Regions from separate parts of the Paenibacillus sp. FSL H7-0357 genome, predicted to be linked through region 2. Evidence: riboswitches for the same ligand, from Rfam matches in the RefSeq annotation. Region 2 holds a riboswitch; each other region holds the start of a gene.
What was found. Region 2 has a riboswitch for cobalamin ahead of H70357_RS34175 (S-layer homology domain-containing protein). Riboswitches for the same ligand answer to the same signal wherever they lie in the genome.
Positions count from the first base shown of each region.

Region 1: linked by a shared signal. The riboswitch ahead of metE (5-methyltetrahydropteroyltriglutamate--homocysteine S-methyltransferase) and the one ahead of H70357_RS34175 (S-layer homology domain-containing protein) in region 2 are both predicted to bind cobalamin.
Region 3: linked by a shared signal. The riboswitch ahead of H70357_RS09430 (energy-coupling factor ABC transporter permease) and the one ahead of H70357_RS34175 (S-layer homology domain-containing protein) in region 2 are both predicted to bind cobalamin.
Region 4: linked by a shared signal. The riboswitch ahead of H70357_RS02245 (anaerobic ribonucleoside triphosphate reductase) and the one ahead of H70357_RS34175 (S-layer homology domain-containing protein) in region 2 are both predicted to bind cobalamin.

Region 1 covers NZ_CP009241.1:5,516,709-5,520,449, forward strand. The annotation lists gene metE (5-methyltetrahydropteroyltriglutamate--homocysteine S-methyltransferase) at 1-2,169, opposite strand, end outside; cobalamin riboswitch at 2,333-2,543, opposite strand; gene H70357_RS24405 (undecaprenyl-diphosphate phosphatase) at 2,830-3,690, opposite strand.
Region 2 covers NZ_CP009241.1:1,084,462-1,088,202, forward strand. The annotation lists gene H70357_RS04820 (GAP1-N2 domain-containing protein) at 1-1,263, shown strand, start outside; cobalamin riboswitch at 1,721-1,920, shown strand; gene H70357_RS34175 (S-layer homology domain-containing protein) at 2,185-3,741, shown strand, end outside.
Region 3 covers NZ_CP009241.1:2,163,095-2,166,835, reverse strand. The annotation lists gene H70357_RS09445 (energy-coupling factor ABC transporter ATP-binding protein) at 1-95, opposite strand, end outside; gene cbiQ (cobalt ECF transporter T component CbiQ) at 166-957, opposite strand; gene H70357_RS09435 (energy-coupling factor ABC transporter substrate-binding protein) at 941-1,237, opposite strand; gene H70357_RS09430 (energy-coupling factor ABC transporter permease) at 1,237-2,001, opposite strand; cobalamin riboswitch at 2,265-2,453, opposite strand; gene H70357_RS09425 (ArsR/SmtB family transcription factor) at 2,617-3,594, shown strand.
Region 4 covers NZ_CP009241.1:507,926-511,666, forward strand. The annotation lists gene H70357_RS02245 (anaerobic ribonucleoside triphosphate reductase) at 1-1,667, opposite strand, end outside; cobalamin riboswitch at 2,004-2,235, opposite strand; gene H70357_RS02250 (MTH1187 family thiamine-binding protein) at 2,668-2,976, shown strand; tRNA gene H70357_RS02255 (tRNA-Thr) at 3,058-3,129, shown strand; gene H70357_RS37005 (DUF3888 domain-containing protein) at 3,368-3,667, opposite strand; gene H70357_RS02265 (hypothetical protein) at 3,693-3,741, opposite strand, start outside.

The sequences.
Region 1 (3,741 bases), 3.3 Mb from region 2:
ATCAAGCACACGCAGCGCCCGCTCAATAGCCTGTGTCATTTCCTCTACCTTCGGTACACGCGGACTATGAATATCATACACACCAAGACCGATTCCCTTGTCATACTCCTGTTCTTCAAAGCTGACGATCAGCTCCCCATGGCTGCGCGAGGTCTCGATGGAGATTACATCGGCATCCATCGCCGAGATCGATCCGATCATGTCATTGAACTCACTGTAGCACATATGCGTATGGATCTGCGTGGTCGCCTTCACAGAGTTGGTAGCGATACGGAAAGATCTTACCGCCCAGTTCAAATAATGCTCATGATCTTCAGCCTTTAACGGCAGGCCTTCACGGATCGCCGGTTCATCCACCTGAATCATCTCGATTCCCGCTTCCTCAAGCGCCTGAACCTCATACCGCAGGGCAAGGGCGATCTGGTTAGCCACCTCTTCACGGCTGAGATCATCACGGACAAACGACCAGTTCAGAATGGTCACCGGACCGGTCAGCATCCCTTTTACCGGAAGACTGGTGAGCGACTGGGCGTACAGACTTTCCTTCACGGTCATAGGGCCGGTAAACGCAACATCGGCATAAATGACCGGCGGCTTCACACAACGTGAACCGTAGGATTGGACCCAGCCCCCTTTAGTAAAGAGGTACCCTGCCAGCTTCTCGCCGAAGAATTCAACCATATCCGTCCGCTCAAATTCACCGTGCACGAGCACATCCAGCCCGAGCTCCTCTTGAAAAGTAATCGCATCTGCAATTTGCTGGCGGATAAATCCGTCATAGCGCTCCTGATTCCAGACACCCTTGCGCCATTTGAGCCGGGCCTGGCGCACTTCAGGCGTCTGCGGGAAGCTGCCGATCGTCGTTGTCGGCAGCAGCGGCAGCTGCCACTTCTGCTGCTGCACCTTCACGCGTTCCGCGAAAGGCAAGCTGCGGCTGTCCGGCAGCTTATCCAGGCTGCTCACCTGCTCAGCCACATCCTGGCGCCCGCGTTCCGGCAGGGCGCGGAACACTTTCAGCGCCTCGCGGCTCTCAGCGAGCGCTGCGGCATAGACCTGCCCATCCTCGCCCGCCGCTGCTGCAATCAGACTCAGCTCCGCCAGCTTCTCATCGGCGAAGGCCAACGCCTGCCGTACCGCAGGCTTTAACTTGTCCTCGCCTTGAACAGTTACCGGCACATGCAGCAGACTGGAGGATGGCTGGAGGATCAGCCGTTCGTCCGGCACATGGGACTTCAGCGCACGGACCAGCTCAAGCTTGGCATCCAGATCGGAGCGCCAAATATTGCGCCCGTCGATAATGCCCGCTCCCAGCCATTTGTCCTCTGGCCAGCCCAGACGCCGGATCGAGGCCAGATTAGCCCCGCCGTCATGGACAAAGTCCAGTCCGATACCCTGCACAGGCAACTCCAGCAGCGCTTCCAGCGGCTCTGCGGCTTCAAAGTAAGTCTGCAGCAAGACATGAAGTCCGGGCACTGCTGCAGCGATCTCTCTGTAGATAGTTCCCAGCAGTTCAACTTCTTCCGCGGTTAAGCCGGTTACGATAGCCGGTTCGTCGATCTGTACCCAAGCCACGCCTTCCTGCTGCAGCTCCTGCAGCAGCTGCACATACACCGGCAGGAAACGGGCAGCAACCTCTGCAATTTGATCGGCAGCGAACCCCTTGGAGAGCTTCAGGAAGGTATAGAGTCCGACTATAACCGGCTTGCCTTCAATACCCGCCTGCTCTTTGGCGAAACGGTAGGCAGCGAGCGGTTTGTTCTCAATCAGGCGGGGAGTCTGCCCGCCGATTTCCGGCACGATATAATGGTAATTCGTATTGAACCATTTGGTCATCTCGCAGGCAGGGGCGGCCGAATTGCCGCGCGCCATGGCGAAGTACAGATCGAGCGGAATGTCTCCGCCATCGTAGGCATATCGCGGAGGAACAATGCCAAACATAGCAGCGGTATCCAGCACATGGTCATAAAAGGTGAAATCATTGACAGGAATCAGTGCGATCCCGGCCTGCTGCTGTGTCTTGAGGTGCTGAAGCTGAATCCCGGCCATTTCCGCGCGGAAGGCTTCTTCATTGATTTTGCCGCTCCAGTAAGCCTCCAGCGTCTTTTTCCACTCCCGGTTCTTTCCGATTCTCGGATAACCGAGGCTGCTCGTCTTGATGTTGTTTGTCATTACAGTCACTCCCTTGTCTATAGTAAATGCCTTAAGCTTTAGTTAATGATCTCAGTCGGTATCGATAATAAAGAGCGTCTTCCCCTAACCAGTCCGCAGGGAAAGACGCCCATGGGCTGCCAATGGGTAACGTCTTAACACCTCCCTATCTTCCGTAGGTACTGCAGTGCTGTTGAGACAGGCAGGTCTCCTGGCTAGCGGCGTCGGCATCCATCAGCAAGTCTTCCCGGCGAAGTAGAGATGGCCAGTGACATGGGCTGCTATGAACTCTTCCGTTACAGTGGCGGGACCGCATCGGCTTGTCACCGAATTTCCCTATTAAGCCTCCGGGCCTTTCTGATACTCCGGCTGGCGCCTGTCTCCGATATTTGCAAATTGTATTCATCCCGTAATCTGATGCCATCATACTGAATCCGATACCTTATCCGCAACAGATTTATGGGTATTCCCGTTATACACATTCCCTATAGCTGGCGCCGTGCAGGCTCATTTTGCGGCGATTCTGCCGCACATTCCCTCACAGCCTCTCTTCAAGAAGCAGCTTCGGCAGAACGTTTGGTATACAGCAAAAAGAACCGGCTGCACCGTCCTTAGCAAGGAGGTACTCCCGGTTCCTTTTCGATAAATGATAGCAGTTAACGGACTGTTTCAGCCTATCTTTTAGAACCAGACGAGGTAGACTACCCCGGCAAGAACGAGACGGTAAATCGCAAACGGCATGAGCTTGATCCGGTTGATCAGCTTCAGGAAAAACTTCATAGAGAGCAGCGCGAACAGGAAGGCACTAATGAACCCGGCAATAAAAAACGGCAGGGCATCTATCGTAAAATACTGCCAGTTCTTGACCAGTGAAATCAGACTCGCACCCGCCATAATCGGCACCGCCATAATAAAGGTAAAATCGGCAGCCGCACGGTGGCTCATACCCAGCAGCACACCACCTGAGATGGTCGATCCGGAGCGTGAAAAGCCGGGCCAGAGCGACAAGCATTGGATCAAACCTACCGATAGCGCCTGTCTATATGTAATTTGGTCAACACTCTCTGTCTTGATTTTTTTGGGGGCGAACCGGTCGGCAAAAATCATGAATATTGCACCAATGACCAGACCGATCAACACCGTCGACGTCGAGAATAAATGCTCATCGATGTAATCCTCGAACAGAAAACCGAGGATTCCTGCAGGGATAAGTCCTACAATGACCTGCGCCAGCTTCAGCCGGCCTTCCGTCTCCACCGGAGGTTGTCCTTCCGGCACCGCCGTCAGCTCCTTGCGGCTAAACCGCTTGAGACCCAGCAGGTCGATGAACCGGTTGCGGAAAATGATCACTACCGCCAGGATCGAACCCAGCTGGATGACTACTTTGAACGTGTTCGCCGCATATTTTCCGAGAAATTCCTGGGATTTCAGCCACATATCATCCACGATTACCATATGGCCGGTCGAGGATACCGGAGCAAATTCAGTTAATCCTTCTACAATTCCCAGAATGATGGCTTTCATGATAGTCAGCAGCTCCATATTGATCCCCTCCTTTTTGTTGACCTCACCCTATGCGAGGCTTTAAATAGT
Region 2 (3,741 bases):
CAGCTGCTCGGACGGCGCTGGCTGAAGGAATCGCGAAGTGTAGAGCCGTTCGAGCGCTTGCCGCTCGCTTTCTATCACAATAGTGACCGCGAGAGCGGCCCGCTGGATTATGACGCGCTGCTGGATCTCGTGAAGCGCAAAGCGGACGGCGACAAAGAAACGATATACCGTTTCTTGGCCTGGTCACAGAACAACCGGCTGTTCACGGTGTCGAAGAAGAAGCTGTACCCGGGCTACCGCCGGGCGATTCTAAAGTATTTCCTGAACAGCGACCGTGAAGCCTTCAAAAGCAGGGACTTCCGCAAAAGCTATGTCTCCGCTGCCGGGCCTGCTCTGCAAAATGTATATAACGAAGCCCGCTCCCAGCTGGCTTCGCCGCTGGCGCGGTGGGTTAGCCGCAGCCGATTTCAACTCCTGATCTCCGGCTCCATTCTGGGGATCGTACTGATTGGCGTCATTATCGCCATCAGCCTGCTGCGGCCGGACAGCCCGGACACGGCTCTGCCGGAGGGCAGCCCAGCACCGGACGGCGGCCAGCCGCCTGCTGCCGTGTATCTTAGCGGCAGCGGAGAAGGCACGGGCAGCAGGCTGGTGTTCACCTTTGCTGACGCTGAAGAATGCACCGCCTTTACTCCGGCGGAGATCAGTGTAGCAGCCTCCGGTGGGGATCCGGAGGTTTACAAGGTCACGGCGACGTCGAGCCGATGCCTCGCTCCGTCGCCGGATGCGGGAGCCGCCGGCTTGAACGGCGGCAGTGGAACGGCAACGCCGGATGCGTCAGCCGGAGCAGAAGCCGGCGCGACAGGGAACGCGGATGCCGGAACGGAAGTCGACGCGACGGGGACCGCGAACGCCGGAACAGAAGTCGGCGCGACAGGGAACGCGAACGCTGGAGCAGAAGCCGGCGCGACGGGTAACGCGAACGCCGGAACAGAAGTCGACGCGACGGGTAACGCGAACGCCGGAACAGAAGTCGGCGCGACAGGGAACGCGGACACCGGAACGGAAGCCGGTGCGTCCCCGGCTGTGTCATCCGCGCCTTCGCCGGGCGTGACCGGGGGGGCTTCGTACCAAGTCACTGTGGATCTGGAACCGGGGGCTAAGCTGGCCGAGGGCAACATGATCATCGCGGGCGATTACAAGCTGACTCTGCAGTCGGATCCAGCACTTACGGCAGCCCCTACACCGAGTGCCCAGCCTACTGCAACTGCGACTGCAACGCCTTCGGATGATGGCGGAACAGCAACCGATGCTGCTGAGTAAAGCGATATAAATAGACAAAAATCCTGAACCGCATGTTTTGCCCGGAAAGAGCAGGGTAGATGCGCATTCAGGATTTTTTTCTTTACACTGAGCCCCGGTGTTGGTTATTGCGGATCATACCCAGTAAAGGGGAAATTTCCCTCTAATGTGGACTATAGATTGAGAATAAGTTGTATAAGACGAAATATTACCGCTAAATTATCCGGTTGAGCCAGATGAGGCGTTTTGCGAAATAATAGCGGGTGTAAATCCGCCTAATCCTTATTAATGTGGGAGTAGCTAAAACTTAGCGGGCATTTTTTCCGCTACTAATGATGAACTGCGTGCAGACAGGTTGGGAGCAACGAAGAGTGTGTTTGATGCTTACGAAAAGGGATCAGCCGACAACGGGCGGCATTGGACAGCTTTTCTATAGACATACAAGGAAATAGTGGATATGATTATGAATATTAAAATTTGATAGTCTAGTGAAAAGGGTGCAGATTCTATCCATAGAATTTGCTTAAAAGGGAAGGCCGGTGCAAGTCCGGCGCGGTCCCGCCACTGTAAATGCGGAGCGACTCTTAAGGGTGCCACTGTCCTGTGAAGCAAGGACGGGAAGGCGGAGGGAAGCGGTGAAGCATAAGCCAGGAGACCTGCCTTTTTCTTGAACGTTTCTATTCTTCGTGGGGTAAGAATGCGGAACATTACAAATGGATGTGGTGGCGGAGCTTGAGCACCGCCGTGCTTCATTTGTATTCTTCCGAGGCCGCCCTTAACAGGGGCGGTTTTTTTGAGGGATGAGGATGAGGAATAAGCCGGTTGCTGTACGTGTTCCTTCTCTCTCGCAGAAACGGCCCCGTCCTTTTGAAAGGGACAGCACAGCCGTTTCTTCTTGTTGTCCGCTGCTTCAACTATTTTATTCACGGAAAGAGGTTAACGATGAAGACTCTTCTCTCTGCCAAGTCCTTTATGCTTGGCCTGGCTTTATTGCTGGTTATTTCGATTCTGGGCACAGCGCTTGTTCCTTCAGGACAAGTGTTTGCCGGGGCGGTCTCCGCTACCGCGTCCGGGGGAACGGAAAGTGTTACGGCTGCTGTATATGCAGCAGACGAATCTGGCGCAGAGCCGGCTGCGGCTGCATTAACAGCGAAGCAGCAGATTACCGTTGCCGGAGCGACCTATGCGGCTGCCGAGTATATGCTCAGCAGCGGTGTGACGTCAGAATGGCAGGCGGTTGGCCTCGCACAGGCGGGCTACAAAGTACCGGAAAGTTATGTCCGGCTGCTGGAGCAAAAAGTTCGGACGGCCAGCGGCAGCTTTGCCGCAGTCACTGATTATGCACGGATTGTGCTCGCGGTACAAGCCGTGGGGGCTGATCCGGCGAACTTTGCCGGAAACGGCTCTGAACCGGGTTTTAATCTGGTTGAGCGTATCTATAACAGTGACAAAATGAGCGGCCAGACGCTGAACAATCCGGTCTATGCGCTGCTGGCACTGGATTCCGGCAATTATACCATTGGGGCGGATGCCAAATGGAGCAAAGCGGCGCTGCTGAGCGAGATCCTGTCCAAGCAAAATGCGGACGGCGGGTTCGCCTTGACTTCCGGGGCGAGCGAGCCGGATATGACGGCGATGGCTTTGACGGCTCTTGCTGCGCATAAGAGTGATCCTCTGGTTGCAACTGCCGGGCAAAAAGCAGTAGCCTGGCTGTCCGCTGCGCAGGACAGCAACGGCGGCTTTGGAGGCAGCAGCGAAAGCGCGGCACAGGTCATTATCGGCCTTGCCTCCTTCGGGGTAGACCCGGAAGGAGCAGAATTTACCAAGGGTGAAGCAGACCTGATAAGCAGACTGCTCAGCTTCAGCGTAGAGGGCGGCGGGTTTGCCCATAATCAGGGCGGAAATGTAAATGCATTTGCTACAGAGCAGGGGCTGCAGGCGCTGGTGGCCTACACCCTGTACAGCGGGGGCGGAAACGGCAAGCTGTATGACTTCACTAAGCCTGCGGTTCCGAATCCGTTAGTGTATGTGCCCCTTGTAATTGAAGGGCCGCAGAACACGCTGGGAGAAGGGATGGCATACGCAGGCAATGTCCTCGAGGTGCTGGAGAAAGTGGCAGCCCAGAAGGGCCTTCCGATTAAGAATGAATCGGGCAGCTATGTAACGGGAATCGGCGGTATCCAAGCCGGAATCTACGGCGGCTGGGATGGCTGGAAATACGCTGTATCCCGGGATGGGGCATGGATTGATCCCGATGTAGGAATGAAGGACTTTAAACTTAAGGAAGCTGACAGGGTCCTCGTTTATTATGCGGGCAATGATACGCAGCTGGTGAATTCGCTGACGCTGTCCGCGTCGCAGCCAGGTGAGGAGGAGCCTTTCTCAGTTACGGTTACCCAGATAAAATGGGTATGGGACAACGCCACAAATATTTCGAGTCCTGTAACCTCAAGTGCATCTGGTGTGGAGGTGGCGGTCGGAGACCGGAAGGCAACAACC
Region 3 (3,741 bases), 1.1 Mb from region 2:
GGGATGGAGACAGTCAGCTCCCGCAGCGCAGGTTCCGCCGTGTCCGGATAACTGAAGGCGACCCCCTCAAAGACCAGGCTATATTCATTATTCATTGCAATCTCCTTACTCTTAGTTCAGTCTCCACTTTAACTCCTGCCGTTGGCCGATTCCCCAATCAAGAAATCACCAGCTCCGCAAGATCCATAGCTGAGCGAGCAGCAGCAGGGAAATACCGGTGCAGGCCTGAACCGCGAATCTGCGCGGCACCGGGCGTGACACATAAGGCGGCAAAATGATCTCACCCATGTACCCCCGGGTTATCAGCCCTTGCGACAGCCCATAGTAGCGGTGCATCGTATTGGCAAACAGCGAGCCCGCCATTCCCGCAACTTCCCGCAGTTTGGCCACCCGTCCTCTTCTGCCGCCGCGCAGCCGCCGGGCCAGCATCATTCCATGTGCTGTATCGCTCAGCAGGAACAGAAAACGGTACATAATCAGCATGAGCTCCAGTACGATCTGCGGCATCCGCAGCCTGCGGAGTACCTGCAGCAATTCTCCGAACGGTGTTGTAAATATGATAAATAAGCAGCAGGTCAGGCAGGCCAACACGCGCGCCAGCAGCAATCCTGCCCGGTGTAGCCCCTCCGCCGTAATGTATAGCGAACGAGTCAAAGCCGGGAGCTGCAAGGATATTACCGCCTCACCGGCAGTTGGAAGGCCAATTTCAAGCAATAGGGCCGGCAGGCTCAGACAAAAGAACAAAAGTGCCGTACCAAACAGCAGGCCGTAGGCGCGCAGCGGGATTTTGGCGTACAGGACACACCACACGGTCATCCAGCCCGCAATCACAAGCTGCAAGACCGGATGAAGTGCATAGGAAAGGATGAACATGACTGCTGCGAACAGGCTTTTCCACATCGCGGGCAGCTGCCTCAGCGCATTGCTGTAGGATAACGCATCAATTCTTCTGATCATTAAGCTTGCGCCGGTCCTGTCTGCCTTTCAGCAGGCCGATGGAATAGCCAATCACTCCGGCCCCGATCGCCGCCTGCAGCGCGAACAGCATGCTTTCCGTTTCGCCGGGCAGCTCGGTCAGCGGTTTGAACCAGGGCTCATAACCGGGATCAATCTCTGTAATTACACCCTCTGCGGCATCGTCAGCCCCGCCGAATTCCCCGTTCACCAGCAGCAGAGGCAGCACCACCAGCAAAATCACCGCCAGCAGCATCAATCCATTTTTCCACTTGTTGCTCATCACAGACTTCCTCCCTTGGTTTGCCGTTTCAGCAGCGACAGCTCATTCGGGCTGTAGGATTTCAGCCAGTTCCAGAGCAGCACGGTCAGCAGCCCCTCGCTGATGGCGAGCGGAATCTGCGTCACGGCAAAAATACCGCCGAACTTAATCAGAGAAGCCAGCACACCTCCGTCTGCCGCCGGAAAAGCCACTGCAAGCTGAACCGAGGTCACCACATACGTCATGAGATCAGCCACTGCCGCCGCCATAAAGACTGCCAGCTTTTCACGTCCATTCACCTTCATCAGCAGCTTATAGACCGCATACCCGGCAAAAGGACCGGCCACCGCCATCGAAAATGCATTCGCACCGAGTGTCGTTATCCCCCCGTGCGCCAGCAGCAGCGCCTGAAACAGCAGTACAACAGACCCGATTACGCTCATCGGCAGCGGCCCCAGCATTACAGCACCAAGTCCCGTTCCTGTAGGATGGGAGCTGCTTCCGGTTACGGAAGGCATTTTGAGTGCCGACAATACAAAGGTAAATGCACCCGCCAGCCCAAGCAGCAGCTTCAGCTCCGGGTTGTCCTTGGTCATTTTCTTCAGCTTAAGGACTCCAAGGGCAAAAAACGGCAGAAACGCCGCCCACCAGAATACGGCCCAGCCTACCGGCAGAAACCCCTCCATAATATGCATCGCGTTAGCCGTGCCCGGCTCATTCAGCAAAAAATAAACGGTAAATCCGGCAATAAGTGCAGCAAAACTCCAAAACTTGCGTTTGTTCATCCTTTTCCCTCCATGGATTCGTCATTTTGTGCCGCATCAAATCAAAAACTCCCGCCCCGGGGGGTGGGAGTGCTATGTACGTCATCAGATATGTAAGAGATGGTGGTCCCGCTGCAACAGCGCGGAGAATTCGCAGAATTGTAATGTGGGAGAGCTGAAGCTGGCACTTGCTCTGCACCAAATCTTCAAAATCCACCGTCTCCAAAACTGCATGCCTTCATCTCTTTAACCAATTCGTACACCGCTCCTATCCGCGTAGAGTCGTGGTGCGCGCAAACAAGGTAGGTCTCCTGGCTCGGAATCATAACGCCTTCCTTCGTCTTCCCCGGCTGTTTGCCGAGTGACATGCTGAAGTTCAGCTCTTCCTTACAGTGGCGGGACCGCTCGGGATTTGCACCCGATTCCCTGTTACCCCTTGTAGTTACAAGGGCACCTTGTCTTATCGCTAATTTATCCTGTCAATTATAGTGGACTTCGCCGGGTGGTGTCTGTGATAAAAGTGGAGCGGCAAAGTTCTCCAGCACACCATCCGGTGAACCCTACGGGTTGTAAGAAAGCCATTTAAGTAATATAATTATTAACTATATAACTTGAATCCGGAGGCGTACCCAGAAAATGAAACTTGATCTTACCGAAGATTCCCTGCCGGTGTACGAGGCGCTCTCAAGCGCTGTACGTCTGCGAATGCTGCAGCTGCTTGCTGTTCAGCCCATGAACGTAAAGGAATTGGCGGGAGCGGTCAAGCTGAGCAGCGCCATTATGACAATGCATGTGCGTAAGCTGGAAACGGCCGGACTGATCCGCACCCATATGGCCCCCGGACGAAGCGGACTGCAGAAGATTTGTTCTCTTGCCGCTGAAGGGGTGGAGATTATCTTCCCACTCCAGGCCAAAGCAGAGCGCAAGGGTCACCGGAAAGAAATACCGGTCGGACATTATTCCGACTTTGAGATAGAGCCAACCTGCGGACTGGCCACTACCGAGCATATCATCGGCAGCTTCGACGATCCCCGTTATTTCTGGGATATGGAGCGGATGAATGCCGGAATTCTCTGGTTTGGCAAAGGTTATGTCGAATACAAAATACCCAACTTCCTGTTGTCCAGCCAGCAGCCGGAGGAGCTCATCATTACGATGGAGATTGCCTCCGAAGCACCGTCAACCAATAATAATTGGCCTTCGGATATTGCGTTCACGCTAAATGGCCAGAAGCTCGGGTATTGGACTAGCCCAGGCGATTACGGAGACAGCCCGGGGAAATATACCCCTGCCTGGTGGCCGGCGTACACCAATCAATACGGCCTGCTCAAGCAGCTGCGCATTACCCCAAAAGGAACCTATATGGACGGCTTAAAACTCTCAGACATTACGCTGGAGCAGGTTGCAATCCGCAACAAGCAGTGGACCTTCAGGCTCTCGGTGGAAGAGGATGCCGAACATATCGGCGGGCTCACCTTATTCGGCAAAGGCTTCGGCAATTACAACGAGGATCTGGTCGTAGAGCTGTTCTATACCGATGGATTCAATGGTGCTGACGCGGATAAAAGGGATGCAGCAGCAGGTACTGACAATGGGAATGGGACAGATTCCTAGCCAAGCGACGCCTTCACTGTAAAGTCCGCACATATATTCTTCTCTTCTCACATAAACGCCCCCATCCCTCGCGGTATTGTATCCACGAGTGATGAGGGCGTTTAAAATTTCAGTATGCCTGGGACTCCACGGGGTTCTTTCCGGTAT
Region 4 (3,741 bases), 580 kb from region 2:
TCATGGAAAGGGGCCTCAAGGCTAATCTTCTTGGCCGCACTGAGCTCGTAATACACTGGAATGTGGAAGGAGTTCGTATAATATTCGCGGTCGGTTACGCCGGGAATAGAGCCAAGCACCTTGTGGTCCACCTTGGTGAATTTGCCGGACAAGCCTTCGGCAGGTGTTGCAAACAGCGTGATGTTAAGATCAAGTTCTTCGCTCTTGCGGTCGCAGTACTCGCGCATATGGCGGACAACGGCGAGCGCTTTGGCATGGACTTCCATGTCCTCACCATGATGTTTGCCGTACATGGCTTTCATGCACTCCGCCATACCGATGAAGCCGAGCGACAGACTGCCGTGCTTCAGCAGCTCGCCTACGCTGTCCTCAGAAGCAAGCTGTTCGCCGCCTTCCCAGACGCCTTCGCGCATCATGAAATCGGAAGCTTTGGCTTTCTGGGCCGCCTGAATCCGGAAACGGTGCAGCAGGCCTTCCAGTGCAATATCCATATAATGATTCAGGTCGTCGTAGAAGCCTTCCTCGTCGGGAGCAAGACGGCGGCCTGTCACAGTGCCGTGAGCGAGGCCCAGACGGACCAGATTCAGGGTGTTGAAGGACAGATTGCCTTTGCCGGAGCAGTGATTGCGTCCGAAACGGTCGCCCAGTACCCGGGTGCGGCAGCCCATCGTAGCAAATTCAGTGTCCGGGTCAGCCGGATCATAGTACTGCATGTTGAGCGGAGCATCCAGATTGGCAAAGTTAGGATACAGTCTGCGTGCGGAACATTCGGCTGCTTTAAGGAACAGCTCATAGTTCGGATCGCCCTGCTGCTGGTTGACGCCTTGCTTGCATTTGAAGATTTGGATCGGAAACACCGGTGTTTCTCCGCTGCCGAGGCCGTTCATGGTAGCGGTCAGCAGGGAGCTGATCACAAGCTGGCCTTCGGGGGAGATGCAGGTGCCATAGTTGATGCTGGTAAAAGGAATCTGTCCGCCGGAACGGCTGGACATCGTATTGAGATTATGTATCATACTCTCTGCTGCCTGTAGTGTTTCGCTTTCGGTCTCTTTCTGCGCAAAGCGGAAGGCGCGCGGGTACTGCTCCGCCAGATCGCTGCGGCTCATCGTGATTTCGCCGAGGTGATCACCGGCTTGGCCTTCTTCAAAGTATTCCAGTCCCTTTCGGAACAGCTTGGCGAAGGATTTGGTCACATACGGGGCAAGATCGTAATCCAGTTTATTGGCGGATACGCCGCCGTACTGGGCATTTTGCTGGGATTGGAAAATAATCGCCACCAGCGACATTGCGGTCATAATCGAGTTCGGAGGACGGACACTGCCGTTGCCGGTATTGAAGCCTTCGCGGAGAAGGCGCTCAAACGGGATGAAGATGCAGTTGGTCGTTCCGATGGCGTATTGATCCAGATCGTGGACATACACGACATTATCCTGAATAGCCTGCACGAGCTGTGGCGGCATCGTGAAGTTGCGGGCATACCACTTGGAATATTCACTGCCGAATTTGCTCATTTTGCCGGAGAAGCTTTCTCCGTTCAAATTGGCATTCTCGCGCAGCAGATCCAAATCCCGGCTGTCGATAATATCCCGTCCCAAATGAATAACTTCCTCCAAAAGAACTTCCTGTGCAGCTTGTCCACCGTTGTACCGTTTCTCCAGCAGCGTCATTGTCTAGCTCTCTCCCCTCGGTATAGTAAGAACGAAGTATATACTTCCTGATAGCAGTAAAAAAGCATCTCCCGCCGAGGAGGCGGAAAATGCCCGAATGCGTACGAAATATCCTTACAAGGATATTTGCCGGTTGTCTTGATGAACATACAAGCAGGGGACAGGGGTAATCTCTGTCCTGTTCTTATATATTCCGCAGAAGCCGATACCTGAGGGCGATAACGGTTTATCGCCTTCAGGTATCGGCAGCCTTGGCTCCTTAAAACACGGGAAGGCTATGTCTGCTTGTGCAGGCCGCATTGCGGACACCTCACCTGGTCCTCGCAGGCATGAATGATGGTGTCGGCGAAACAGGCAGGTCTCCTGGCTTCCGGTGAATCTTCCGGCGCCTTCCCGAGAGCTTTACCGCCCCTCAGTGGCTATTGCCGGTAGACGCTGCTTCGCGGGCTTCAGAGAGCCTGCAGGCATCCGGTTACAGTGGCGGGACCACAGCGGATTTGCACCGCGTTTCCCTATTAAGCTTCAGCTCCCTATGAAAGAGCGAAACACCTGTTTCCACTATATTTTGTTGTCGTTAGATAAAAATAACCCAATATGTTGTGTTTGTAAACCATTTTTTGAAACTCCGCGCGGGGAGCGGGTTCTGCGGTTTTACTCACAAATGATCCACAGTTAGTCCACAGGTAATCCACAAGTTGGGTGCAAAAAGTGTCTGGATAAAGTCATAAATTGTCTTAAAAGATGCCACAAAGAATCCATAAATATAGTGAGCGTGACACTGGAGTGCCTAACGGAGAAATATGGGGAGGCGAAGGTTACGGAGGGTGTTAAATGGAGCAACAATCTTCACGGCGATTTGTGGGTGTGCGGCGGAGTTGCTACAATAAGAACAGGCCGGAGACATATATCAGGAGTTTCAGGTTTATAGTCCGGAATGAGTTACCACGAGGAAGTTTCCATAAAGGGTTTTGCTTTACAGCATATTAAGGAGGGATTCAGGATGGCTATTGGCGAAGTAACCGTAATTCCGATCGGCACAGGCAGCACTAGCCTTAGCAGCTATGTGGCCGATATGCAGCGTGTGCTCAGGGGAGTGGAAGGGATCACTTATGAGCTTACATCCATGGGGACGATTATCGAAGGGCCGATCCCGCGGATTCTCGCTGCCGTAGAAGCGCTGCATGAGTCACCTTTCGCTGCCGGGGCGCAGCGGGTATCCACGTCGCTGAAGATTGATGACCGCCGCGACAAGCCGTCTACAAGCCGCAGCAAGCTGCAGTCCGTTGAACGCAAGCTGGAGGAGAATTGAAGCCCAGATGTTGTAAAAAAATGTTGCGTTTTTGGCTGGAAGTTGTATAATATTTTTTGTTTGACAGAAAAAATGCTTTAAGCTGGTGTAGCTCAGGGGTAGAGCAACGCACTCGTAATGCGTAGGCCGGGGGTTCAATTCCCTTCACCAGCATCCTTAACAACTCAATCATGGCGCGGTTTTCCGGATTTCGGAGGCTGCGCTTTTTTGTTGCAGTTTCTGATTAAAGGAATTATGTTCATCTGATTATTTAGTCTCAAGTTTTTTCTTTTTCTCTTCTATAAGTTGCTTTACGGGATACAGTTCAAGATCTTTAACGCCCACTTCCTCTATAAAAGAATCGACCTTAACCGGGTCCTCATCCCACCAGCCCAGAGCAAGAGGCTCTGGATCAGTGGGTACCTGGTTGATTTTTATCTTTGATCCTTGTGTTGGTATGCGGACCCACAAAAGTTTTGACCTTGACAGTTACGTTGAACAAGAACCCGCCCTTTTGTACACGTTCGATTTTTATGATCTCTGCATCATACAGTCCGTATTGCCGTGGAGAGCCAAAATATCCGTTTACTGCATTTTGGATCGCTGGGTTTAGTGCAGTAAGTAGAGCGTCTTTGCATAACTGTTCCTTCTCTTCCGGATCGGCTCTGACGCCAGGGGCCAGTAAGAGGCTACACATCAGTAAAGTGACCATTGAGAATTTCTTCAAGAGCTAAGCGCTAGTCTGAATAAGCACACCCATTAAAACTTTCAGGTCCGACACGGTTA